2 regions of the Mesorhizobium sp. ANAO-SY3R2 genome follow, and region 2 is predicted to be linked to the other one. Evidence: predicted binding sites of a transcription regulator. Region 2 holds the regulator's gene; the other holds the start of a gene.
What was found. Region 2 encodes LexA, which represses DNA repair genes until DNA is damaged. Its sites were predicted from a motif close to TGTTCNNNNTGTGTTCNG; they were not measured.
Positions count from the first base shown of each region.

Region 1 (12,167 bases), 1.6 Mb from region 2:
TGCTGCAGATCGGCCTCACCGCCATCGTAGTGCTCGCGCTGATGCGGCTCGGCGCCAACACGACGGGCGATGCCAACCTGTCGGTCGTGCGACGCAGCTTCATCGAAACCAAAGGCCGAGAGAAGCTATTCAACGCCACCGTCATCGTCCTCGCACTGCTGTTCGTCTTCGGCCCCATGCTGGCGACGGTCGTCTCCGGCCTGGAGGCAGACCTTGGCCGATTGGCCAGCGAAACATCGGTCCGGCGCGCCACGCTGACCAGCATCGTGCTCGCCTCGCTTTCGGCGACACTTGCCTGCGCACTTTCGCTGTCGCTCGTCATGGCGCGCAGGGCGCTTGCGACCGGCCGCCCGGCGGACAAGAGATCGTTGCTGGAACGGATGACCGACACTGGCGCCGGCTTCGTGCTGGTCGTGCCGCCGATCGTCGTCGGCGCCGGCTGGTTCATTCTCGTGCGGCAGAGCGTCGATGTCTTCGCGCTGGCACCAGTGATGGTCGTCGCGGTCAATGCGGTGATGGCGATGCCGTTTGCCGTCCGCGCCATACGCCCCGCCCATGATGCCGCTGCCGAGCGCCACGAACGGCTCTGCGCCCAGCTCGGCATTTCCGGCTGGGGCCGCCTGCGGCTGATCGACTGGCCAGTTCTCAGGCGTCCGCTCGCCACCGCCTTTGCCTTCGCAATGGCACTGTCGCTCGGCGACCTCGGCGTCATCGCCCTGTTCGGCAGCGATGCCGTGCAGACGCTGCCCTATCTTCTGCTCGCGCGCATGGGCAGCTACCGGACCGCCGATGCCGCCGGCCTGGCGCTGATGCTGGGGTTGTTGTGCCTTGCCTTGATGATGCTCGCCGACCGTCTCGGCAGGGGGACTTCGAAATGACCTCGACCAATGCAGCCGTGAGGCTCGATCAGGTGGTGTTCAGCTACAGCGAGACCATGGTGCGCTTCGACGTGGCCTTCGCGGCCGGCGAGATCACCGCGATCATGGGGCCGAGCGGCGCCGGCAAGTCAACGCTGCTCAACCTCGTCGCCGGCTTCGAGACGCCGCGCGAAGGCCGGGTGCTGATCGGCAGCGAGGACGTGACCGGCTTGCCACCGGCCCGCCGTCCGGTCTCCATGGTGTTCCAGGAGAACAATCTGTTTGCCCATCTCGACGTGACCAGCAATGTCGGGCTCGGTCGCTCCCCGGCTCTGCGTCTTACGGCAAGCGACAGGCATGACGTGGGCGCAGCGTTGGCCCGCGTCGGCCTTGCCGGCATGGACAAACGCCTGCCCGCCGAGTTGTCGGGCGGCGAGCGCCAACGCGTGGCCCTGGCCCGCGTATTGGTGCGCGACCGGCCGGTCCTGCTGCTGGATGAACCTTTTGCCTCGCTTGGACCAGCCTTGCGCGAGGACATGCTGGAGCTTGTAGCTGACGTCCACGCAGAACGGCGCATGACCGTGCTTTTTGTGACACACCAGCCCGAAGACGCGAGAAAGCTGGGCGAAAACATGGTTTTCATCGAAGCAGGCACCGTGGCCGCCTCGGGCAAGACTGCTGATTTCTTTGACAATTCCGGACCGGATGCGTTCCGGTGCTACATCGGCGGCGAAAAGCGCTGACACAATCACGCCAGATTGCCCGGAAGCGGACATAATTTTCAGCCAAATCGCCGGGGTGGAGACGGGTGCCTTATTGTGTCTGCGAGGTGAGTGTGGCTAGGTCCACGCAACACCGCCGGGTCATGCTTCGCCTCTGCCCGGTTGACTGAAAGGAAGCTGTCCTGCCTACCCGCCGCCACGGCCAGATCGAAATGAGCACGCCACGCCGCACGCGACTAGCTATCGCGGTTGCGCTTTCGGCGCTGGTTGCCGGCTGCCAGGCGCTCAACCCGACCGACCTGCGCGAGTCGGGCTTCCAGCCATCCAACAATCCGGTGACGGTCGACAACGTCTCGCGCTACGACAAGCTCGCCGAGATCGCCAAGGGCCAGCATCCACGCATTCTCGCCACCTATGGCGGCGAGTATTCCGATCCCAAGCTGGAACGCATGGTCGCCAAGGTGGTCGGCAGCCTAACGACCGTGTCGGGCAATCCGAACCAGACCTACCGCATCACCATTCTCAACTCGCCCAACGTCAACGCCTTCGCGCTGCCGGGTGGCTATCTCTACGTGACGCGCGGGCTTCTGGCGCTCGCCAATGATTCGGCTGAGCTCGCCGCCGTCATCGCCCACGAGATGGGCCACGTCACCGCCAACCACGGCATCCAGCGCCAGCAGAAGGAAGCCGAGGAAGTTCTGGCGACCAAAGTCGTCACCGACGTGCTCGGCGAAAGCCCGACCGCCAAGGCAGCCCTTATCCGCGGCAAGCTGCGGCTCGCCCAGTTCTCGCGCAATCAGGAGCTGGAAGCCGACGGCATCGGCATCAAGATGAGCGGCGAGATCGGCTACGACCCCTTCGCGGCCGGGCGCTTCCTGCAGTCCATGGCAGCCTACAGCGACCTGCGCGCGGTCAGCGGCGCTACCGACGCCAGCCTCGACTTCCTGGCAAGCCACCCGAACGCGCCGCAGCGCATCGACCTAGCCCAGCGCCACGCCCGCAACTTCGGCGCGCCCGGCATCGGCCAGCGCGATCGCGATTCCTTCCTTGCCGGTGTCGACGGGCTGCTGTTCGGAGATACGCCTGATGAAGGCTATGTGCGCGGCACCACCTTCCTGCACCCCAAGCTCGGCATCTCGTTCTCGGTGCCGCAGGGCTTCGTCATAGACAACACGGCTGCCGCGGTCACCGCCACGGGCCCGAACAACGTAGCCATCCGCTTCGACGGGGTGAGCATCAACAGCAAACTGTCACTGCCCGACTATGTCCGCAGCGGCTGGGTGGCAGGCCTCGACCCTGCAAGCGTGCGTTCGGCAACGGTCAACGGCAACGAAACGGCATTCGCCCGCGCCAGCGCCGAGGGCTGGCAGTTCGACATCATGGTGACCCGCGCCGGCGATCAGGTCTACCGGCTGCTGACGGCGGCGCCGACGGCAAGTCCGGACCTTGACAGCATGGCCCGTTCGGTGAGCTCGAGCTTCCATGTCATGACGGCGGCGGAAAAGGCGGCGCTCAAGCCGCTGCGCATCCGCGTCGTCACCGTGCAGCCCGGCCAGACCATGGGCTCACTCGCCGCCAGCATGGTCGGCGTCGACCGCAAGCTCGACCTGTTCCGTGTGCTTAACGCACTTGGCCCAGGGGCTACGCTTTCGGCCGGCGACAAGGTCAAGATCGTCACCGACAGGTAGCGGCTCAGGCCGACACGAAGTCGGCGCTCTGCCTGACGAGGGCCGACTTCAGCTTCTCCATCGCCCGGGTCTCGATCTGACGGACCCGCTCCTTGGAGATGCCGAGCGAGGTTCCGAGCTCTTCGAGGGTCGCGCCCTCCTCGGTCAGCCGGCGCTCCTCGATGATCTGCAGTTCGCGCGCATTGAGCACGCGCAGCGCATCGCGCAGCCAGCATGAACGCCGCTCGATGTCGATTGCGTCGCCGACGAGTTCGTCGGGTAGCGGCGCATCGGAAACCAGCAGATCCATCCGCTCGCCGGCATCGCCGTCGTCATTGAGCGGTGCGTTGAGCGAAGTGTCGGGCACGGACAGACGCATATCCATCAGCGCGACATCAGCCTCCGAGACGCCGAGTGCTACCGAGATTTCCTGATAGGCGGAAGTGCCGCCGATCGGCCCGCCGCCCTGCGCGAGACGCGCCCGCATCCGCCTCAGGTTGAAGAACAGCGACTTTTGTGCCGAACTGGTGCCACCCCTGACAATCGACCAATTGCGCAGGATATAGTCCTGCATCGATGCCCTGATCCACCACGTGGCATATGTCGAAAACCGCACTTCTCGGCCGGGATCGAAGCGGGCAGCAGCTTCCAGGAGCCCGACATGGCCTTCCTGGATAAGGTCACCCAGCGGCAGGCCGTAGCGCCTAAACTTGACCGCCATGGCAATGACGAGCCTCATATGCGCAGTGGCGATGCGGCTGAGGGCATCCTCGTCATTGTGCTCCTTCCAGCGAATGGCCAGTTCGAGTTCCTCGCCCCGCTCCAGATAGGGTGCCCGCGACGCGGCCTTCAGCATCATCTGCTCGCCGGCCAGTATTGCCCGATCCATGCCCATGACGTGCTCTCTCGTCGAGTGGATTGCCAAGCTGGTGCGGGGGTCTCCGCCATCGATAATCAATGCATGCCCGCGGGTCTTTAACGCGGCATGATGGTTAATGTTCCCCGTCGGGCGGACACAGGATTCTCAAACGACACGGCCGGCGACGGGCGGCCGGACACAAAAAAAACCCGGCCAATGGCCGGGTTTTTTTTCGCAGTCTCGGTGGAAGACCGATCAGGCAGCTTCTTCCTGGTCGGCGTCCGCTTCCTCGTTGTCGGCCTTGGCGCCGCGCTTCGGACCCTTGTTGAGGTTGGCCTCGATGAGATGCACGGCCTCGGTTTCCGACAAGCGGTTGACGGCCGCCAACTCGCGCGCCATGCGATCGAGCGCAGCTTCATAAAGCTGGCGCTCGGAATAGGACTGCTCCGGCTGGTTGTCGGCACGGTAGAGATCGCGCACGACTTCCGAGATCGAGATCAGATCGCCGGAATTGATCTTTGCATCATATTCCTGCGCGCGGCGCGACCACATGGTGCGCTTGACGCGGGCGCGGCCCTGAACGACCTTCAGCGCGCGCTCGACATAGTCCGTCTCGGAAAGCTTGCGCATGCCGATGGAGGTCGCCTTGGCGACCGGCACCTTGAGCCGCATCTTGTCCTTCTGGAAATCGATCACGAACAGCTCGAGCTTGTGTCCCGCCACTTCCTGCTCGTCGATGGACACGATCTGGCCGACGCCATGCGCCGGATAGACGATGAACTCACCGGTCTTGAAACCATGACGCGCTGCGGATTTCTTCTGCGGGATGGTAGTTGCCATACGCCCTGAACTCCTTCTAATAACACCGGCCCGCCGAGGCCGGCTGAACGAGGGTGGCCGCAATCGCGACCTTGTACCGCACGACAATCGACCCCCAATCGGAGAGCCTGGAGCTGCAAGCCGCGAACGCAGCGGCCGCTGGCCCCAGATTGCTCTGGTCCAGATTGAGGTTGTCACCTTTCAGTGATTTAGGCTTCGAGCCATAGATCGACGTTGTGTCATCGGCATGTTGACTAAGCCCTAACACAAAAAGTCGGAAGAATCAAGGTTTTGCTGCATATGCGCGGCCGCTACCGCGTCAAGGGACAGCGATAGCGTAAAAACCAGACATTCGGCGCTCGTGGGCGCGCCGCCCTCAGTTACCCTCGCCGGGCGCTTCTGAGAAGTACTTTTCGAACTTGTCCGCGACGCCGTCGAATTCCTTGGCCTCGGGCAACTCGGGTTTCTTGGTCGTCAGGTTCGGCCACTTGCTCGCGTATTCGGTGTTGATCTGAAGCCATTTGTCCAGGCCCGGCTCGGTGTCGGGCTTGATCGCGTCAGCCGGACATTCGGGCTCGCAAACACCGCAATCGATGCATTCGTCGGGATGGATGACGAGCATGTTCTCGCCTTCGTAGAAGCAGTCGACGGGACAGACCTCGACACAGTCGGTGTACTTGCACTTGATGCAATTGTCGGTGACGACGTAGGTCATGCGGCAGGCTCCGGGACTTCCCGTAGTTCAATCGATGTCGGTGAGGTAGACCCTTTGCCAGGCTGTTGCAAGGGCGGCTTTTCCGCGCAATGCGCCATTGGCGAAACGCAATTCTCAACTTTCCGGCATCGAACTTAGGCGCTGCCTCAGTCGCCGCGCAAACGGTCGGTGGCGCGTCGTTCCTTTTTTGTCGGACGCCCGCTGCCCGCTTCGCGCAGCGGCGGCCTGGCATCGGGCGGCGCCTCACCCTTCGGCGTCGGCGCCGGCGACAGATCCTCGTAGAGCAACCGCGCCTCTTCGGCCGGGCCACGCCGCTCGCCCGGAAACAAGACCTTGTAGACGAGGATGCGCCGGTCGAGCGTGATCGTCAGCACATCGCCGGTCTTGACGACATCGGAGGCCTGGTCGAGCTTTCGGCCGCTCAGCCTGACGCCGCCGCTCTGCACCAGCTTGGCGCCGAGCGAACGCGATTTGACCGCGCGCGAGAAGAACAGCCACTTGTCGATGCGCTGTCTTCCCTCGCCCGCCAAGGCAGCTACTTCTTGAGCTGGTCGCGAAGCGCGGCGAGCTTGGCGAAGGGCGAATCCGGATCGATTCGCACCGGCCGTTCCTCGCGCGGCTTCTGCTGGAACGACGGCTTGCCCTTGAAGCCGCCCCTGTCGTTCCCGTGCTTGTCGCCCCCATGCTTTTCGCCGCCGGGCCGCTCGCCACGGCCACGATTCTCGGGACGTCCACCCTCGCCCTGCGGCTTGCCGCCAGGTTTGCGGTCGAAGCGCGGGCGCTCCCGGCCCTCGCCGCGTTCACGCTCGCCGCGGTTGCCCTCGCCCTGACGGGCTGCAGGAGCATTGCGCTGGTCGCGCTGGCCGCCGCGCGGACGGTTGTCGTTGCGGTGGCGCGGGCGCTGCTCGAAGCGCCCCTGGCGCCAGATCAGGATCGGCTTGGGCTCTTCGGCCTGTTCTGCCGCAGCGGCTTCAACCGGCGCCGCTTCGGCTGCGGGGGCTTCGGCGGCGATAGCTGCCTCCGGCGCGGCCTCAGATACAACGCTTTCAGGCGCAGGCTCGGCAATGGCCACTGCGTGCTCGGCAGCGGGCTCAGACGGCTGCTCGGCAACAGGCACCTGCTCGGCAACGTCGGCTACTGCCTGCTCCACGGTTTCGCTGGTTTCGACGACAGGCTCCGCCGCAACCTCGGCGGCTTCGCCGGTTGCGACAGCCTCGGTCGCTGCCACCTTGGCGGCCGCGGCACGCTCTGCAGCCTCACGCGCGGCCGCATCGATCGACTCGAGCTTTTCCTTGACCTCGGCAGCGGGCTTGGGTTCGGCGCGATAGCCGAGCCCCTTGAGGATTTCCTCCATGTCGTCGCCGGTGGCACCGAGGATCGACATCATCTGCGGGGTGACGATGAACGCGCTACCGTCATAGGCACCGTCAGGACGAGCGCCAGTGCCCTGCTTCCAAGACAGCGCCGGACGGATCAGGTCTGCCAGGCGCTCGAGAATGTCGACACGCACGGCGCGCCGGCCGAGATTGCGGAAGCCGGCAAGCTTGTAGAAAGTCTTGTCGAAGCTCTGGTCGATGACCACCGAGGTGCGGCCAGCGGCGAGCGCGTGGACCACGTCGCCAAAGCCCGGCTTGTCCTTGCCATCGTTCTTGAGCGCCCACAGCAGCGTCACCAGCCCGGCCGGAGCCGGCTTGATCAGCGCCGGCACGAAGACATGGTAGGCGCCGAAACGCACGCCGAGCCGGCGCAGCGCCGCCCGGCCCTCCTGGTCGAGCGACTTCACCTCTTCGGCGATGTCGCGGCGATTGATCAGGCCGAAATTCTCGACCAGCTGGAAAGCGATGCCGCGACCGATGCCCGAAAGCTGCTCGGCCGACTTGAGATCGACCAGCGGCTTGAGCAAAAGCTCGATCTGGAAATTGACGAAACGGTCGGCGCGGGCGGCGACCTTGTCGCGCGCCGGTCCGGTCAGCTGTTCGTCGGCCAGCAGCACGACGCGCGGCTTGAGCGCATCCTCGCCTTCGACCAGCGTACCGATCGGCGCGCCGATCCAGCGCAGGACGCCGTCAGAGCCAAGCGCGATGTCGCCATTCGGCGCTGCCGAAAAGCGCTCGGCGCGATTGTCGAACTCGGTGGCAAGCGCCTTCTGGGCAGCCGTGCGCACTGCCTTGGCGTCCTCGCCGCCCGCACTCTGGTCGGCGGTAAAACGGAACCCTTGCAGTTCGCCGACATGGTGGCCCTCGACGAGGACGGTTCCGGACGGGCTGATTTCGGCTTCAAGCATAGTATTTTCTCTAAGGCGGCGCATGAGGACGGAAGTCCTGCGGTCTACAAAGCGTTTCGTCAACCGCTCATGCAGCGCATCTGACAATCTGTCCTCGATGTCGCGTGTTTTTTCCTGCCAGTGTGCCGGATCGGCCAGCCATCCAGGGCGATTGGAGACAAAAGTCCAGGTCCGGATCTGGGCGATCCGATGCGAAAGCGTGTCGATATCGCCCTCGGTGGAATCGGCCCGACGGACCTGTTCGGCCATATAGTTCTCGTCGACATGGCCGCGTCGGGCAAGATCGTCATAGATCGAGGCGATGAGATCGGCGTGTTGCGCCGGAGCGATCTTGCGGTAGTCGGGCAGCGCACAGGCTTCCCAGAGAAGCGCGACGCGCTCGCGATTTGTGGCGAGCGAGCGGATCTCGGGGTCGCGCGAAAGATGCTCGAGCGCCTGGGCATCGACCGCCGGCAAGGCGCGGGTCAGCCCCTCGACGGGTGCCACCGTGTCGATGGAGCGCTTGAGCGCATCGATGCTGGCGAAGTCGAACTGGGCGGTGCGCCACTGCAGCACCTTCACCGGATCGAATTCATGCGCCTCGATCCGTTCGACCAGTTCCTCGTCCAGCGGATCGACCCGGCCGGTGACGCCGAAGGTACCGTCACGCAAATGGCGGCCGGCGCGCCCGGCGATCTGGCCAAGCTCGGCGGCGGTGAGCTGGCGATACTGGTAGCCGTCGAATTTGCGGTTCTGGGCGAAGGCGACATGATCGACGTCGAGGTTCAGGCCCATGCCGATGGCGTCGGTGGCGATCAGGTAGTCGACATCGCCGGACTGGTAGAGCGCCACCTGGGCATTGCGAGTGCGCGGGCTGAGTGCCCCCAGCACCACGGCAGCACCGCCCTGCTGGCGCCGGATCAGCTCGGCAATGCCATAGACCTCGTCGGCGGAGAACGCGACGATGGCCGAGCGGCGCGGCAGCCGCGTCAGCTTCTTGGAACCGGCATAGGCGAGATGCGACAAGCGCGGCCGGGTGACGACCGAGATGCCCTTGAGCAGCTTTTCGAGGATGCCGCGCATGGTGGCGGCCCCCAGCAGCAGCGTTTCCTGCCGGCCGCGCAGATTGAGAATGCGGTCGGTGAAGATATGGCCGCGCTCGAGATCGCCTGCGAGCTGGACCTCGTCGATGGCGACAAAGGCCGCATCGGTCTGGCGCGGCATGGCTTCGACCGTACAGACCGAATACCGCGCACCGGCCGGCACGATCTTTTCCTCACCAGTGACGAGCGCCACCTTGTGCGCACCGACCTTTTCGCACAGCCGGCCGTAGACTTCGCGGGCGAGCAGCCGGAGCGGCAGGCCGATGACGCCGCTTTCATGCGCAATCATGCGCTCGATGGCGAGATGGGTCTTGCCTGTGTTGGTCGGCCCCAGTACGGCCGTGACATCGCGTCCTGTCAGGATCAGCGGGTCGTTCTGCTTGGGATGCACATTCATTTCAAGGAACCGCCCTCAGCGCCAGGACAAGCCCAGCGTTGTGGCGCTTGCAGCGCCGACTGGACACATAGGGACTTGTGCGCCAAAGCGAAAGCAGAATGTTCCGAATTAAGAGTTGGAACGAGTCTGGAACGAATCAGCGACGAATCACTGACTCCCGGTGATTCAGGTTTTGTTCACCGCAACATATGGACATTCCAGTGGCAAGCGGCACCACATGCAGAATCACTAAAGTGACCGGCCGCGCGTTCGGGCACCATGCTGTTAACCTTTGCGGGCCAGCCGCGGCGACCGACCAATGAGCTCGGCGCAAAATTATGAATTTGTTGATTTTTCCTATCGCCGCATTAATGGCGAGACCGCCTACCTGGCGCATTTGATTAAGACTTGAACCAAATGCGGAACGAATCGGCGACGAATCACTGATCCGCCAGATTTCCCGTTTTGTTCACTGCTAGATATTGTGCCCCAGCGCCCACCGACACCGATTTTGGCACACGACCTGCCTGAAGCGCGGCACGACGCCAGACCAAGGTGTTAACCTTTACGTGCCAGGCCGGCACACACTTCGCTCAACGGGCGCTTTGGCGATCGCAGTTCATTCAGGAACCGCATTTGCAACAAGGAAACGGCGCCTCGCGGCGCCGCTTCCTGTTCACCGATCCGACATTGATGGCTAGCCCGCTATATACTGCCCGCCATTGGCGGTGAGCGTGGCACCGGTGATGAAGCCCGACCCCTCGGACGCCAGGAACACCACGCAGCGCGCGATCTCCTCCGGCTCGCCAAGGCGGCCGACCGGGATCTGGGCGATGATTCCCTCGCGCACCTTCTCCGGCACCGCCATGACCATGTCCGTGGCGATATAGCCGGGGCAGATAACGTTGACGGTAATGCCGGCGCGCGCGCCCTCCTGGGCCAGGGCCTTGGTGAAGCCGATGTCGCCGGCCTTGGAGGCCGAATAGTTGGCCTGGCCGGCCTGGCCCTTCTGGCCGTTGATCGAGGAGATGGTGATGACGCGGCCGAACTTGCGGTCGCGCATGCCGCTCCACAGCGGATGGGTCATGTTGAAGACGCCGTGCAGATTGGTGTCGATGACCTCCCGCCACTGCTCGCGCGTCATCTTGTGGAACATCGCATCGCGCGTGATGCCGGCATTGTTGACCAGCACCGAGACCGGGCCGAGATCCGCCTCAACCTGCCTGATGCCGGCCTCGCAGGCATCATAGTCGGCGACCGACCATTTGTAGACGGGGATGCCCGTCTCCGCCTTGAACTTCTGCGCGGCCTCGTCGTTGCCGGCATAGTTGGCAGCAACGGAGTAACCGGCGTTTTTCAGGGCGATCGAAATCGCAGCACCGATGCCGCGCGAACCGCCAGTGACGAGTGCAACCTTGCTCATGTGTTTCCCCTTCTCTTGCTTGGTATTTCGCCCGCTCTGGTGACAGGCTTATGAAGACAAAAAGGGCGGCACCTTGGCCGCCCTTTGTTGTTTTTGCTCTACATCGCTTCGACACACATCGCGACGCCCATGCCGCCGCCGATGCATAGGGTGGCGAGCCCCTTCTTCGCGCTGCGTCGCCGCATTTCGTAGACCAGCGTGTTGAAGATGCGGGCGCCCGACGCGCCGACCGGGTGGCCGATGGCAATCGCCCCGCCATTGACGTTGACGATCGACGGATCCCAGCCCATGTCCTTGTTGACCGCGCAAGCCTGGGCAGCGAAGGCCTCGTTGGCCTCGACAAGGTCGAGATCGCCGACCGACCAGCCGGCCTTTTCGAGCGCCTTGCGCGAAGCCGGGATCGGGCCGGTGCCCATGATCTGCGGATCGACGCCGGCGGTTGCCCAGGAAACGACGCGGACGAGCGGGGTGAGGCCGCGGCGCACAGCCTCGGCTTCGCTCATCAGCACAACGGCGGCAGCGCCATCATTGATGCCGGATGCGTTGCCGGCCGTGACCGTGCCTTCCTTGTCGAAGGCCGGCTTCAGCTTGGCAACGGCGTCCAGCGTCGTGCCGTGGCGGATATATTCGTCCTGGTCGACGATGGTGTCGCCCTTGCGGCCCTTGATGGTGACGGGGACGATCTCGTCCTTGAACTTGCCGGCCTTCTGGGCCGCCTCGGCCTTGTTCTGCGAGGCGACCGCGAACTGGTCCTGCTCGTCGCGGGTGAGCTGCCACTGGCGGGCGACGTTCTCGGCGGTAGTGCCCATGTGGTAGCCGTAGAAGGCGTCGGTCAGTCCGTCCTTGATCATGGTGTCGAGCATCTTGAAGTCGCCCATCTTCACGCCACCGCGCAGATGCTGGCAGTGCGGCGCCATCGACATCGATTCCTGGCCGCCGGCGACGATGATCCTGGCATCGCCCGTGGCGATCTGCTGCATGCCGATGGCGATGGTGCGCAGGCCCGAGCCGCAAAGCTGGTTGAGGCCCCATGAGGTCGCTTCCTGCGGGATGCCGGCAGCCATCGCGGCCTGGCGCGCGGGATTCTGGCCCTGACCGGCGGTCAGGATCTGGCCAAGGATGACTTCATCGACCTCCTTGGGATCGACGCCGGCACGGGCCAGCGCTTCCTTGATTGCCACGGCTCCGAGTTCGTGGGCCGGCGTGTTGGCGAAGGCGCCGTTGAAAGAGCCGACCGCCGTGCGGGCCGCGCTGACGACGACGATGGAGGAAGAGGAGGACATGTTTCTCTCCAGAAGTGGTGAAACGAGGTGGCTTGTTGTGTCGAGGGTGTTCGTATCCACCACTTTTCTTGCCCGTTCCA
Region 1 covers NZ_CP159955.1:30,757-42,923, reverse strand. The annotation lists gene thiP (thiamine/thiamine pyrophosphate ABC transporter permease) at 1-878, shown strand, start outside; partial or broken gene thiQ (thiamine ABC transporter ATP-binding protein) at 875-1,635, shown strand; gene ABSY17_RS04870 (M48 family metalloprotease) at 1,792-3,267, shown strand; gene ABSY17_RS04865 (RNA polymerase factor sigma-32) at 3,272-4,141, opposite strand; gene ABSY17_RS04860 (CarD family transcriptional regulator) at 4,361-4,945, opposite strand; gene fdxA (ferredoxin FdxA) at 5,301-5,639, opposite strand; gene ABSY17_RS04850 (RNA-binding S4 domain-containing protein) at 5,786-6,169, opposite strand; gene ABSY17_RS04845 (helicase-related protein) at 6,175-9,402, opposite strand; gene ABSY17_RS04840 (beta-ketoacyl-ACP reductase) at 10,079-10,804, opposite strand; gene ABSY17_RS04835 (acetyl-CoA C-acetyltransferase) at 10,903-12,087, opposite strand.
Region 1: a site for LexA is predicted at 9,519-9,536, ahead of ABSY17_RS04845 (helicase-related protein). Genes of this name have one in related genera too.

Region 2 (12,167 bases):
GCTTCCGCGCTTGCGGTTTTGCTTGCCCTTTTCGCGCGGTCGCATCGGCTTGCCCACTATGTGTTCGCCGCTATCGCCATCTTCCTGATCGGTGTCAGCGTGGCCAAGCTCGAGACCTCCCGCAAGGCGACGATGATGCTCGGCGCAGAGGTGTCGACCACGCTCAGCGGTCGCGTCGTCGAGATCGACCATCTAGGCACTGGACGCACCCGCCTGACCATCGATGTCTCCTCGACCAAGCGGCCCAAGCTGCGCTACGCGCCCGAGCGGGTGCGCCTCACCGCGCGCAAGGTTCCCGAGGGCGTGCTCGTAGGTTCGACTGTGACCGGTTACGTCCGGCTGATGCCGCCATCCGGTCCGGTGCGGCCGGGCAGCTACGACTTTTCCTTCGAAAGCTATTTTGATGGCATTGGCGCCAGCGGCTTTTTCATGAAGGGGCCGACGCTTGCCCCATCCTCGCAAGCAGCATCGGCCGCAAGTCGAGCCTTGGTTTGGGTTGAAAATACGCGCAACCGGATTGCCGAGCGCATTCGCGGTCGGATCGGTGGCGCCGAGGGCGAGATCGCCGCGGCATTGGTCGTCGGCGTGCGCGGCGGCATCCCCGAGGACATCAACGAAGCGCTGCGACGCACCGGGCTCTACCACATCATCTCGATTTCGGGGCTGCACATGGCAATGGTCGCCGGCACGGTCATGTTGCTGATGCGGCTGGGCTTCGCAGCCTTTCCCGGTTTCACGTCGCGCCGCCCGGTAAAGAAATACGCGGCAGGCGCAGCGTTGGCCGCGACTGGCGGCTATCTCTTCATCTCGGGCGCAGAGGTAGCAGCCCAGCGCAGCTTCATCATGCTGGCCGTCATGCTGACGGCCGTCCTGTTCGACCGGGCGGCGCTGACCATGCGCAATCTCGCGGTCTCGGCCATCGTGGTCATATTGGTCTCGCCGCATGAGGTGGTCGGGCCGAGTTTCCAGATGTCGTTTGCCGCAACCGCAGCGCTCGTGGCAGCCTATGCCTGGTGGTCGGACTGGCGCGAGGGGCGGGCGCAGCCGCTCGTGCAAAGGTCGGTGCCGGCCAAAATCTGGCGCTGGCTGGCCGCCGCAGCCGTTGGCCTTGTCGCCACCTCGCTGATCGCCGGGCTCGCCACCAGCGTCTTCGGCGCATGGCATTTCCAACGCGTCTCGCCGCTCAGCCTTTTCGCCAATCTGGCGGTCATGCCGATCGTTTCCACCTTGGTCATGCCCTTTGCGGTGGGCGTCGGAATCTTAATGCCGCTTGGGCTGGACGGCATTTTCCTCGACGTCATGGGTTTCGGGTTGCAGGCGATGATCGCAACCGCCCAATGGTTTTCCGAGCGCTCGCCCATCGATGCCGTGGGGGTGGTCTCGACCTTGTCGGTTGTTTTCGCAACAATAGCGCTCGTCGCCGCATCGGCGGCCACGACCTTTTTGCGCGCTGCCGCCCTGCCGTTCGCATTTCTGGTGGTCCTCACGCTGCCCTTTGCCACGACACCCGATGTGCTGGTCTCAGAGGACGGTCGGCTGATTGGGGTGAGGACAGGCACCGGGCAACTGGCTGTCAACCGCCCACGGCCGAGCCAGTTCACACTCGACAACTGGAAGCGAGTCCTGGGATCGGAAGATGTGGTGGGGCCCCGGCGCACCGATCCGGGCAGCAACAACCTGTCCAAAACCGACCCGGCCTTTGTCTGTGGACACGGCCTGTGCCTGTCAGAACTTGCGCCACGCATCCGGATCGCTCACGCGGAAAACGTGGCCTCAGCGAGGCGTGCTTGTGCCGAGGCCGCCCTTGTCGTTGTGGCCGACGCCACGGCAAGGGATGTTTGTCCTGGTTCGGATGCCGAAATCATAACCACCCGCCAATTGGCGCGGCTCGGGAGTGCCGCGATATTCGTGCAGCAGGCCTCGACAGGCCGGAACCCGAAGCTTGAGATCCTCCATGCCGTGAACGAGCCCTACCGCCCATGGCATGTGCAACGCCAGTTCTCCCGAGAGGCAAGAGGCTTGCCTCCCTATCAGCGCGAAGACCCAGGAAGGCGCAAGCTGGCTTCCGCAAACCAGGCTCTGCTGCCTACGCAAGCGGCTGTCAATCAATAGCGGCGGATCAGCCCGACCAGCTTGCCCTGAACCTTGACCCTGTCAGGCCCGAAGATGCGGGTCTCATAAGCCGGGTTTGCGGCCTCGAGTGCAATCGAAGCGCCCTTGCGCCGGAAGCGCTTGAGTGTGGCTTCCTCGTCGTCGACAAGCGCCACGATGATTTCGCCGGGATTTGCGGTGTTCGCATTGCGGATGATGACCGTGTCGCCGTCGAAGATGCCGGCCTCGATCATCGAGTCGCCCTTGACCTCGAGCGCGTAGTGCTCGCCGCCCATGATCATGTCCGGCGGCACCGAGATCGAGTGCGTCTTGTGCTGGATGGCGTCGATCGGCACGCCGGCCGCGATACGCCCCATCACCGGGATTGCCACTGCCGAACCCGCATCGTCGTCGTTTCCGGCTGAAAGCGAGCGCGACGGCTCGGGCTTGCGGCCAAGGCTGCCTTCAATGACGCTGGGCGAGAACTTGCGCGCCGCGTTGAGGCCGGGTGCGATCGAATCGGGCAGGCGCAATACTTCGAGCGCGCGCGCCCGGTTGGGCAGGCGCCTGATGAAGCCGCGTTCTTCGAGCGCGGTGATCAGCCGATGGATGCCCGACTTGGAGGCGAGGTCGAGCGCCTCCTTCATCTCGTCGAAGGACGGAGGGATGCCCGTCTCTTTAAGCCGCTCATGGATGAACAGCAGAAGCTCGTGTTGTTTGCGCGTCAGCATGGCCACCCCCGAGGGAATCGAAAGAAAAACAAACCCGGAACAAACGCTATATGTTCCAGTTGTGTTCTGCAACTGTTTATATTTGGTGAAGGGCGAGGCGCTATGTTCAGCGCAGCATCAGTACGCTGCAGGCACTGCCAGGTTCGGCCGCCGGTACGAAAGGTTCGCGGATGATGACGCAATTGGCGTCGGCGAGCGTCCGCAGCATCGACGAATCCTGCACCGCGAATGGCGTCGCGACCAAGCCGTCCGGGGTATCGCGGGCTGTCGCCCGGACATAATCCCGGCGCTGATCGTTGGCGCTCATCGGTCGGTCCAGAACAGCCTGCCTGATATCGGGTGCATAGCTCCGGCCTGCGAGTTGTGCCAGCAGCGGCTTGAGGAAGATATGCGAGCAGATCAGGCTGGCGACCGGGTTGCCGGGCAGGCCGATGCAACGCGTGTCGCCGAGGCGACCGAACATCAGCGGCTTGCCGGGGCGCATGGCGATCTTCCAGAAATCCAGCTCCATGCCAAGGCCGGAGAGCACTTCATGGACCAGGTCGTGGTCGCCGACTGACGCGCCGCCAAGGGTTACGATGACGTCCGGCCGCGCCTCCAGCGCCTTGGCGACGAGGGCTGCGATGGCATCCTTGCGGTCCGCGGCGATTCCAAGGTCGAGTACGCGCGCTCCGACCGACCGCGCGATCGCGGCGACCCCATAGGCGTTGGAGGCGATGATCTGATCGGGACCGGGGTTGCTCCCGGGCGGCAAAAGCTCGTCGCCCGTCGCTATGATGGCGACCAGCGGGGCGCTGGTGACCTCGACTTGCGCGTGGTTGGCGGCAGCGATGAGCGACAGGGCGGCCGGGTCGAGCAGCCGTCCGGCATTGAGGATGAGGTCGCCCTGCTTGAAGTCCAGGCCCTTGGCGCGGATGTTACGGCCTGGGGCGGTCGGCTCCAGCACATCGACCAAGCCTTGGCCGAGATCGCGTACATTTTCCTGGATGACGACCGTATCCGCACCATCAGGAACCGGCGCGCCGGTGAAGATGCGCACCGTCTGGCCTTGCGCCACAGTGCCGGTGAATTGCCGGCCGGCCGGTGCAGTCCCGATGACTGAAAGCCGTGCCGGAAGGGATGCGATGTCGTCGGCGCGAACCGCGTAGCCATCCATCGCCGAGGCGTCGAAGGGCGGCTGCGTGCGCAGTGCATGCAACGGTACCGCCAGCACGCGGTCGAAGGCTTCGCTGAGGTTGACCGTTTCCGAGCCGCCGGGTTCGGCTCCTTCGAGCAACCGTTCCAGGGCCTCGGCTACCGGCAGCAGTGCCATCTCTACCCGGCCGCCCTGTAGTCGCCCGACTTGCCGCCGCTCTTTTCGATCAGCCGGATGCCGGAAATCACCATGCCGCGATCTGCGGCCTTGGCCATGTCGTAAATGGTGAGGCAGGCAACAGAGGCGGCGGTGAGTGCCTCCATCTCTACGCCGGTCTTGCCGGTCACGCGGGCCAATGCCGTCACGCGCAGTCCTGGCAAACTCTCGTCGGGCTCGATTTCGACCGAAACCTTGGTCAGAAGGATAGGGTGGCACAATGGCACCAGTTCGTGCGTGCGCTTGGCGGCCATGATGCCGGCAAGCCGGGCGGTGCCCAGCACGTCGCCCTTCTTGGCGTTGCCCGACAGGATCAGCGCCAGGGTTTCCGGCTGCATGACGACGAGGCCCTCGGCAATTGCCGTGCGCGTCGTCTCGGCCTTGTCGCCGACGTCGACCATGTTGGCTTCACCCGCAGCACTGATATGGGTGAGGGTGTTGGCCATTTCAGGCACGCTCGGCAATCGGCGCGCCTTCGAGCAGCGCGCGCGTCGCAGTGGCGACATCGGCCTGACGCATCAGGCTTTCGCCGACGAGGAAGCTGCCGATGCCGGATTTTTCCAGGCGCAGGCAGTCGGCATGGGTGAAGATGCCGCTTTCGCCGACGAGCAGTCGATCGGTCGGAATCATGGGCGCGAGCCGCTCCGAGGTTTCGAGGCTGACCTCGAAGGTGCGCAGGTTGCGGTTGTTGATGCCGAGCAGGCGCGACTGGAGCTTCAGGGCGCGCTCGGTCTCGGCCTCGTCATGGACTTCGATCAGCGCATCCATGCCGTGTTCGAAGGCCGCGTCCTCGAGCCGCCTGGCGTCGTCGTCGCTGACGCTCGCCATGATGACGAGGATGGCATCCGCTCCCCAGGCGCGCGCCTCGTGCACCTGATAGGGCTCGAACATGAAATCCTTGCGCAAGGCGGGCAGGGCGCAGGCGTTGCGCGCCGCGGTAAGGAACTCCGGTGCACCCTGGAAGGATGGCGTATCGGTCAGCACCGACAAGCAGGCAGCGCCGCCTTCCGCATAAGCCTGGGCTAGTGACGGCGGATCGAAATCGGGCCGGATCAGGCCCTTGGACGGGCTCGCCTTCTTGATCTCGGCGATCAGGCCGAAACGTCCCTCGCGACGCTTGGCCTCGAGTGCTGCGAGAAAGCCGCGCGGCTTGGCCACGTCGCGCGCACGCGCCAGAAGTTCTCCAACAGGCACGCGAGCCTTGGCGGCGGCGATCTCGTCGCGCTTGTAGGATTCGATGTGGCGCAGGATGTCGGCCATGGTGCTATCCGTTCGAGACGCTGACCAGGCGGTCGAGCGCGGCAAGGGCATGACCATTGTCGATCGATTCCACGGCGAGCTTGATGCCTTCGCCGATGTTCCCGACCTTTTCGGCCACCACGAGAGCAGCACCTGCATTCATCAGTACCGTGTCGCGGTAGGCGCCCTCGGCCCCCTCCAGCAGGCTGCGCAATGCGGCGGCGTTGTATGCCGAATCGCCGCCGCGCAATTCCTCGCGCGTGTGGCGGGCAAGGCCGACCTGCTCGGGGGTCAGCACGAAACTGCTGATGCTGCCGTTGGCAACAGCCGCAATCTTGGTCTCGCCGGTGGTGGTGATCTCGTCAAAGCCGTCGCCGTGGACGACCCAAAGGCTCCGCGCGCCCAGTTTCTTTAGCGTTTCGGCGACGGGCTCGACCCATTCAGGCGCAAAGACGCCGATCAGTTGGCGTGTCACACCGGCTGGATTGGACAGCGGGCCGATCAGGTTGAAGATAGTGCGGGTGCCAAGTTCGACGCGCGTCGCGCCGACATGCTTCATTGCCGGGTGATGCGCCGGCGCGAACATGAAACCTACGCCGGCTTCGTGGATGCAGCGGCTGATGGCCTCGGGCGACAGGTCGATGTTGACGCCGAGCGCAGTGAGCACGTCAGCGGCGCCTGTCAGCGAGGACAGGCTGCGGTTGCCATGCTTGGCAACCGTCACGCCGGCGCCGGCGATGACAAAAGCCGAGGCGGTAGAGATGTTGACGCTGTGGGTGCCGTCGCCGCCGGTGCCGACGATGTCGATGGCATCGTCAGGCGCCTCGACGCGCAGCATCTTGTCGCGCATGGTGGCGACGGCGCCTGAAAGCTCGCTGACGGTTTCGCCGCGCACGCGCAGCGCCATCAGGAAGCCGCCGATCTGGCCGGGCGTGGCTTCGCCAGACATGATGATGTCGAAAGCCTCGCGCGCCTCTTCGAAGGTGAGCGGCGCGCCCGTCGCGACCTTGGCGATATGCGGCTTCAGTGCGCTCATCTGATGCCTGCCTCAAGCGCGCGGGTGATCGCGCCCTGGTTTATCGTGGCGCCATATTGCGTCTGCAACTGTGCGACCAGTTGGTCGAGCAGGTCGTCCGAAATGCCCGAGGCAAACGACTTCCGGGCATCCTCGGGCACGGCGCTCGCGTCCGCGCCGGCTGGTTCGAATACCTCGGCGACCTTGAACAGGATCTGCGCGTCGCCGGTGGGCGAGGGGATGACGCCGGTGCCGCCCTGGCCCATCGCGAACATGGCCTGTGCTCCCGCACGACCGAAATCGGCATCGTCGGCTTCGCGCTTCAGTCCGCGCTTGGTCTGCTTCTCGAGCTTCAACTCGGCAGCAATGGCGTCGAGGTCATTGCCGTCCTTGAGGCGCTTCTCGAGTTCTGCGGCCTTGTCCTTGAGGCGCTTTGCCGTCTCTGCTGCGGTCCAGTCGGCGACGACCTTGTCATGGACTTCATCGAGCGTGCGGTCGCGCGCTGGCGTGATGCCATCCACTTCGTAGAAGACAAAGCCGTTGGTGCCGACATTGATGGGCTGGTTCTCGATACCGGCTTCGGCTTCGAAGGCAGCCTGGATCAGGTTCTGCGAGTCCGGCAACGTGTTGACGATGGTGCCGTCGGGGCGCTGGCCAGCGCGGTCGATCGCGTCGATGGTCACCACCTTGAGCTTCAGCTTGTCGGCGGCAGCCTGCATGGACTCGCCGCCTGCGCGCGCATCCTCATAGGAATCATGCACATCGAGCAGAATGCGGTTGGCTTCGGCGAGCGCCAGGTCCTTGCGGATCTGGTCCTTGACCTCATCGAATGCCTTCACCGTCTCGGGCGTGACCTCGCTGACGCGGACGAGCACCGGGCCGAACGCGCCCTGGACCACGTCGCTGACCTGGTTCGCCTGCAGCGTAAACGCCGCTTCGGCAACGGCTTTGTCGGCGATCGCATCCTTGGTCAGCGTTCCCAATGCCACGTCGGCTACGGTCTTGCCCTGATCGGCGACGATCTTGTCGAAGCTCTCGCCGCCCTTGATGGCTTCGGAAGCAGCCTTGGCTGCATCGGCGCTAGCAAAGACGAGCTGATCGATCTTGCGCGTTTCGGCGGTGGTGAAGTGCGACTTGTTCTTTTCGTAATCCTGGCGAACCTGCTCGTCGGTGACCGAGCCGAGGTCCATGATGTCCTCGGGTTCGAGCTTGACGTAGCTCAGCTTGCGGTATTCCGGCGCAGCGTAGTTCTTCTTGTTTTCCTCAAACCACGTCTTCAGCACCTCGTCGGTGGGGGCTGCGATCGGCTCGACCAGAGACTTGGGCAGTGACAGGTAGTCGATAGTGCGATCCTCGCCGCGATAAAGTGCCACGGCGCGCAGGAAGGTGTCCGGCGCCTTGATCCCGTCGGCAACCGCCTCGACGATCTGCTGGCGCACGGCGACCTGGGCGCGGTTCTTGAGGTAGTCCTCAGGGCGCATGCCGATCTGGCGCAAGATGTATTCGAAAGACTGGCGATTGAATTTGCCGTCCGGACCCTGGAAGGTCGGGTCGTCCCAGGTCAACTGGGCGAGGCGGTCCTTGGACAGGCCAAGGCCCAGCTTGCGCGCCTGCTCGTCGAGCACGGCGCCTGCGACGAGCTGGGACAGGACCTGATTGTCGATGCCGAGCGCATTTGCCTGTTCGCGGGTCAGCCTCTGGCCGAATCTCTGCGACATGACGTTTAGCTGACGGTCGTAGGCGAGGCGGTATTCGACGCCCGAGACGGACGTGCCGCCGGCCGTGATCACCTTGTCGCTGCCGAACTCGTGCAGCATCCGTCCGGAAATGCCCCAGATTGCGAAGCTCAACACGAGCAGCAGAAGCAGGAGCTTAGCGACCCAGGTTCCCGCAGCACTTCGCATCGTTTCGAGCATGTTCAGATCCCATCTTCGCGCATTTTCGCATGCGCCTGCATGAACGAAGCGCAATAGCGCCCTTCGGCGCCAGTGTCGATTGCTTTGTGGCTTGTTTTTGGTAGTGAGGGTCCCCGAGCGAATATCGATGTCGAGGGAAAATCACATGACGCCAGGAATACGCCCACTGGTTGCCGGTAATTGGAAGATGAACGGAACCAGCGCGTCGCTCAACGAACTGCGCGGCATCGCCGGCGGTTTCATGGACGGCCTGGATGCCGAGACCGAGGCCCTGCTATGCGTGCCGGCCACGCTTCTTTCGCGCGCTTCCGAAATCCTTCATCGCACGCCGGTAAAGGCCGGCGGGCAGGATTGCCATCCCAAGGAGAGCGGCGCCCATACCGGCGACATCTCGGCTGAGATGCTGAAGGATGCCGGCGCAAGCCACGTTATTGTCGGCCATTCCGAGCGACGCACCGATCACGGCGAGACTGATGAACTCGTTCGCGCCAAGGCCGAAGCGGCATGGCGTGCCGGGTTGGTTGCCGTCATCTGCATCGGCGAGACACAGGCGGAGCGCCAAGGTGGTGCTACGCTTGCGGTTCTGTCGCGGCAGATCGAAGGTTCCGTGCCGACGACGGCTACCCCTGCCAACACCGTGATCGCTTATGAGCCGGTTTGGGCCATAGGCACCGGACTCACCCCGACAGTCGGCGACGTGGCCGAGGCGCACGCTCACATCCGCGCGCGGCTGACCGAGCTGCTTGGGTCTTCTGCCGCCAAGATGCGCATCCTGTATGGCGGTTCGGTCAAGCCGTCGAATGCGGTGGAGTTGCTTGGCGTGGCCAATGTCGACGGCGCACTGGTTGGCGGCGCCAGCCTCAAGGCGGCCGACTTCCTCGGCATAGCCGAAGCCTATCGCAAGCTCTGAATTCGCCACACGCGGCCGTTGCAAAGGTCGCGTGTCTCCCCATATTCGGGCGGCGGGCTTGGAAATGCCATGAAAGCATTGTATTGAGCCGCCTCCGGAATGTCGGCCGCGTCTGCGTGCCGGCCGGTCCACGTCAGGAAAGATCCCAGGAAGCGCAATGGAAACCGTCATCATCGTCATTCATCTGATGGTCGTGCTCGCCCTCGTCGGCGTGGTGCTCCTGCAGCGCTCGGAAGGCGGCGGCCTTGGCATCGGCGGCGGCTCGGGCTTCATGACGGCGCGCGGCGCCGCCAACGCTCTGACGCGCGCCACTGCGATCTTGGCGACCATTTTCTTCGTTACCTCGCTGACGCTGTCGATCATCGCCCGTTACGGCGAGAAGCCGATCGACATTCTCGACCGTGCCCCGGCCACGCAAAGCGGCACGACGGGCGGCAAGGGTGTTCTCGATCAGCTCGGCGGCTCGACGCCCGCACCGGTACCTGGCGCCACTGCGCCGGCAGCGCCGTCGGGTGAGCAGCCGGCAGCACCGGCTCCTGCAGCTTCGGGCAATGCTGAACAGCCGGCTGCTCCTGCGGCACCGCAAGTTCCGAACTAATAAACCAGACCGGCTGCCGCAACCTGTTGTTGTTTGACCACAGTTGCGGCAAATGCTGCGTCGATCACGAAAATTAGATCATTTCGCCGGAGGTGCCTCCCTTGAGGCTTCTCCGGCTAATCGCTTATAGCTGAGCCGCGGCGAAATGAACGGGGGCCTTGGGGGCACTGTGCGTTGCCGCGAATTTCATTCGTTTTGAACGCTCGGGATATCCTCCACCATGCAACTCCGCAGCATCCTTCTTGCTGGTCTTTGCGCCTCTCTGATGGGCTCTACCGCCTTTGCCGCCACTCCCGCAGGTAGTGCTGCTTCACTGCAGCCTGAAGTTGCAAGTGACGTGATCACTGTCGCTGCCAAGAGCGACGCTTCCGAACTCAAGATCCTCAAGAAAAAGAAGAAGCCCACCGACGAGGATCTTGCCCGAATCAAGGTCCTCGAAGCCAAGATCAAGGCTGACAGGGAACTCGCCCGCGAAAAGATGCTCGAGGCCAAGAAGATGGCGATGCGGGCCGCGGCAAAGGAGCAAGCTGCAAAGGAGCGCGAACTGGCGCGGCTGAAGCGGGCCGAGCGCGCGACTGCTCAAGTCGCAACTGCCGCTCCTGCACCTGCCGCCAAGCGCAATCTCCAGCCGCTCGAGGTCATGCAGCCGATCGAGGCGCTGGCGCCCGACGCCATGGAAGTCGCCTCGACCGGCAACACCGGCGAGCTGCGCAGCGAGAGCCAGGCGAGGCCGCAGAAGGCCAGCCTGCTTTCAGGTATCTTCGGTGGCAGCGCTCCCCAGCAGAGCATGCTGCCGCAGACCCGCGCGCTCGACGCCGTATTGCAGGCCAAGCAGTCCAAGAAGCAGTTCAAGGTCAAGTCCGAGTTCGAACCGCAGGAGGTTGCGTTCTCCGGTTATCAGCCCGGTCAGATCGTGGTCGATACCAGCAAACGCTTCCTCTATCTGGTCGAATCGTCCTCGACGGCACGTCGTTATGCGATCGCCGTCGGCCGCGAAGGCCTCGAGTTCAAGGGCAAGGCCACCATCGGCGACAAGCAGGAATGGCCGCGCTGGTTCCCGACCAAGGACATGCAGGAACGCGAGCCGCAGAAGTACGGCAAGCACAAGGACGGCATGAACGGCGGTCCGGAAAATCCGCTTGGCGCTCGCGCGATCTACCTGTACCAGGGCAAGCTGGATACCCATATCCGTATCCATGGTACGAACCAGCCGCAGACGATCGGCACGAATTCGTCGAACGGGTGCTTCCGCATGGTCAACGACCATGTCATGGACCTCTACAATCGCGTGAAGATGGGCTCTGAAGTCATCGTCATGTAAAGCGTTTTCACAACGCGGATTGCGGGCCGGCGGTCACGCCGGCCTTTTTGTTTGCGCGCCATTTTGGCGGCAACATTGAATAGCCAGATAGGGAAAAGTCCGGCGCGGCGGATTTTTCTCTGGCGGAATCGATTTGGCCGCGATAAGCGATAACTCCCATGGCGCGATATGTATTCATCACCGGCGGCGTGGTCTCTTCCCTTGGAAAAGGCATAGCCGCAGCGGCCCTAGGGGCACTTCTGCAGGCACGCGGCTATCGCGTGCGCATCCGCAAACTCGATCCGTATCTCAACGTAGATCCCGGAACGATGTCGCCTTACCAGCATGGTGAGGTGTTCGTGACCGATGACGGGGCGGAAACCGACCTCGATCTCGGACACTACGAACGGTTCACCGGACGCTCGGCGAACCAGAGCGACAACATCACCACCGGCCGCATCTACAAGAACATCATCGAACGCGAACGTCGCGGCGATTACCTCGGCGCGACCGTGCAGGTCATTCCGCACGTCACCGACGAGATCAAGAATTTCATCCTCGACGGCAATGACGAGTTCGACTTCGTGCTCTGCGAGATCGGCGGCACGGTCGGCGATATCGAGGCGATGCCGTTCCTCGAGGCGATCCGCCAGCTCGGCAACGACCTGCCGCGCAACAATGCGGTCTACGTTCATCTGACGCTGATGCCCTACATTCCGACGGCCGGCGAACTGAAAACCAAGCCGACCCAGCATTCGGTCAAGGAACTGCGCTCGATCGGTATTGCGCCTGATATTCTTCTTGTCCGCGCCGATCGCGATATCCCCAAGGAAGAGCGCCGCAAGCTGTCGCTGTTCTGCAATGTCAGGGAATCGGCTGTTATCCAGGCGCTCGACGTCGGCCACATCTACGATGTGCCGCTGGCCTACCACAAGGAAGGCCTGGATTCGGAAGTGCTGGCAGCCTTCGGCATCGATCCTGCGCCCAAGCCGCGCCTCGATGCCTGGCAGAACGTT
Region 2 covers NZ_CP159955.1:1,620,489-1,632,655, forward strand. The annotation lists gene ABSY17_RS12585 (ComEC/Rec2 family competence protein) at 1-2,112, shown strand, start outside; gene lexA (transcriptional repressor LexA) at 2,106-2,822, opposite strand; gene glp (gephyrin-like molybdotransferase Glp) at 2,929-4,134, opposite strand; gene moaC (cyclic pyranopterin monophosphate synthase MoaC) at 4,137-4,619, opposite strand; gene trpC (indole-3-glycerol phosphate synthase TrpC) at 4,621-5,433, opposite strand; gene trpD (anthranilate phosphoribosyltransferase) at 5,438-6,448, opposite strand; gene ABSY17_RS12615 (peptidyl-prolyl cis-trans isomerase) at 6,445-8,343, opposite strand; gene tpiA (triose-phosphate isomerase) at 8,489-9,253, shown strand; gene secG (preprotein translocase subunit SecG) at 9,411-9,851, shown strand; gene ABSY17_RS12630 (L,D-transpeptidase) at 10,072-11,172, shown strand; gene ABSY17_RS12635 (CTP synthase) at 11,331-12,167, shown strand, end outside.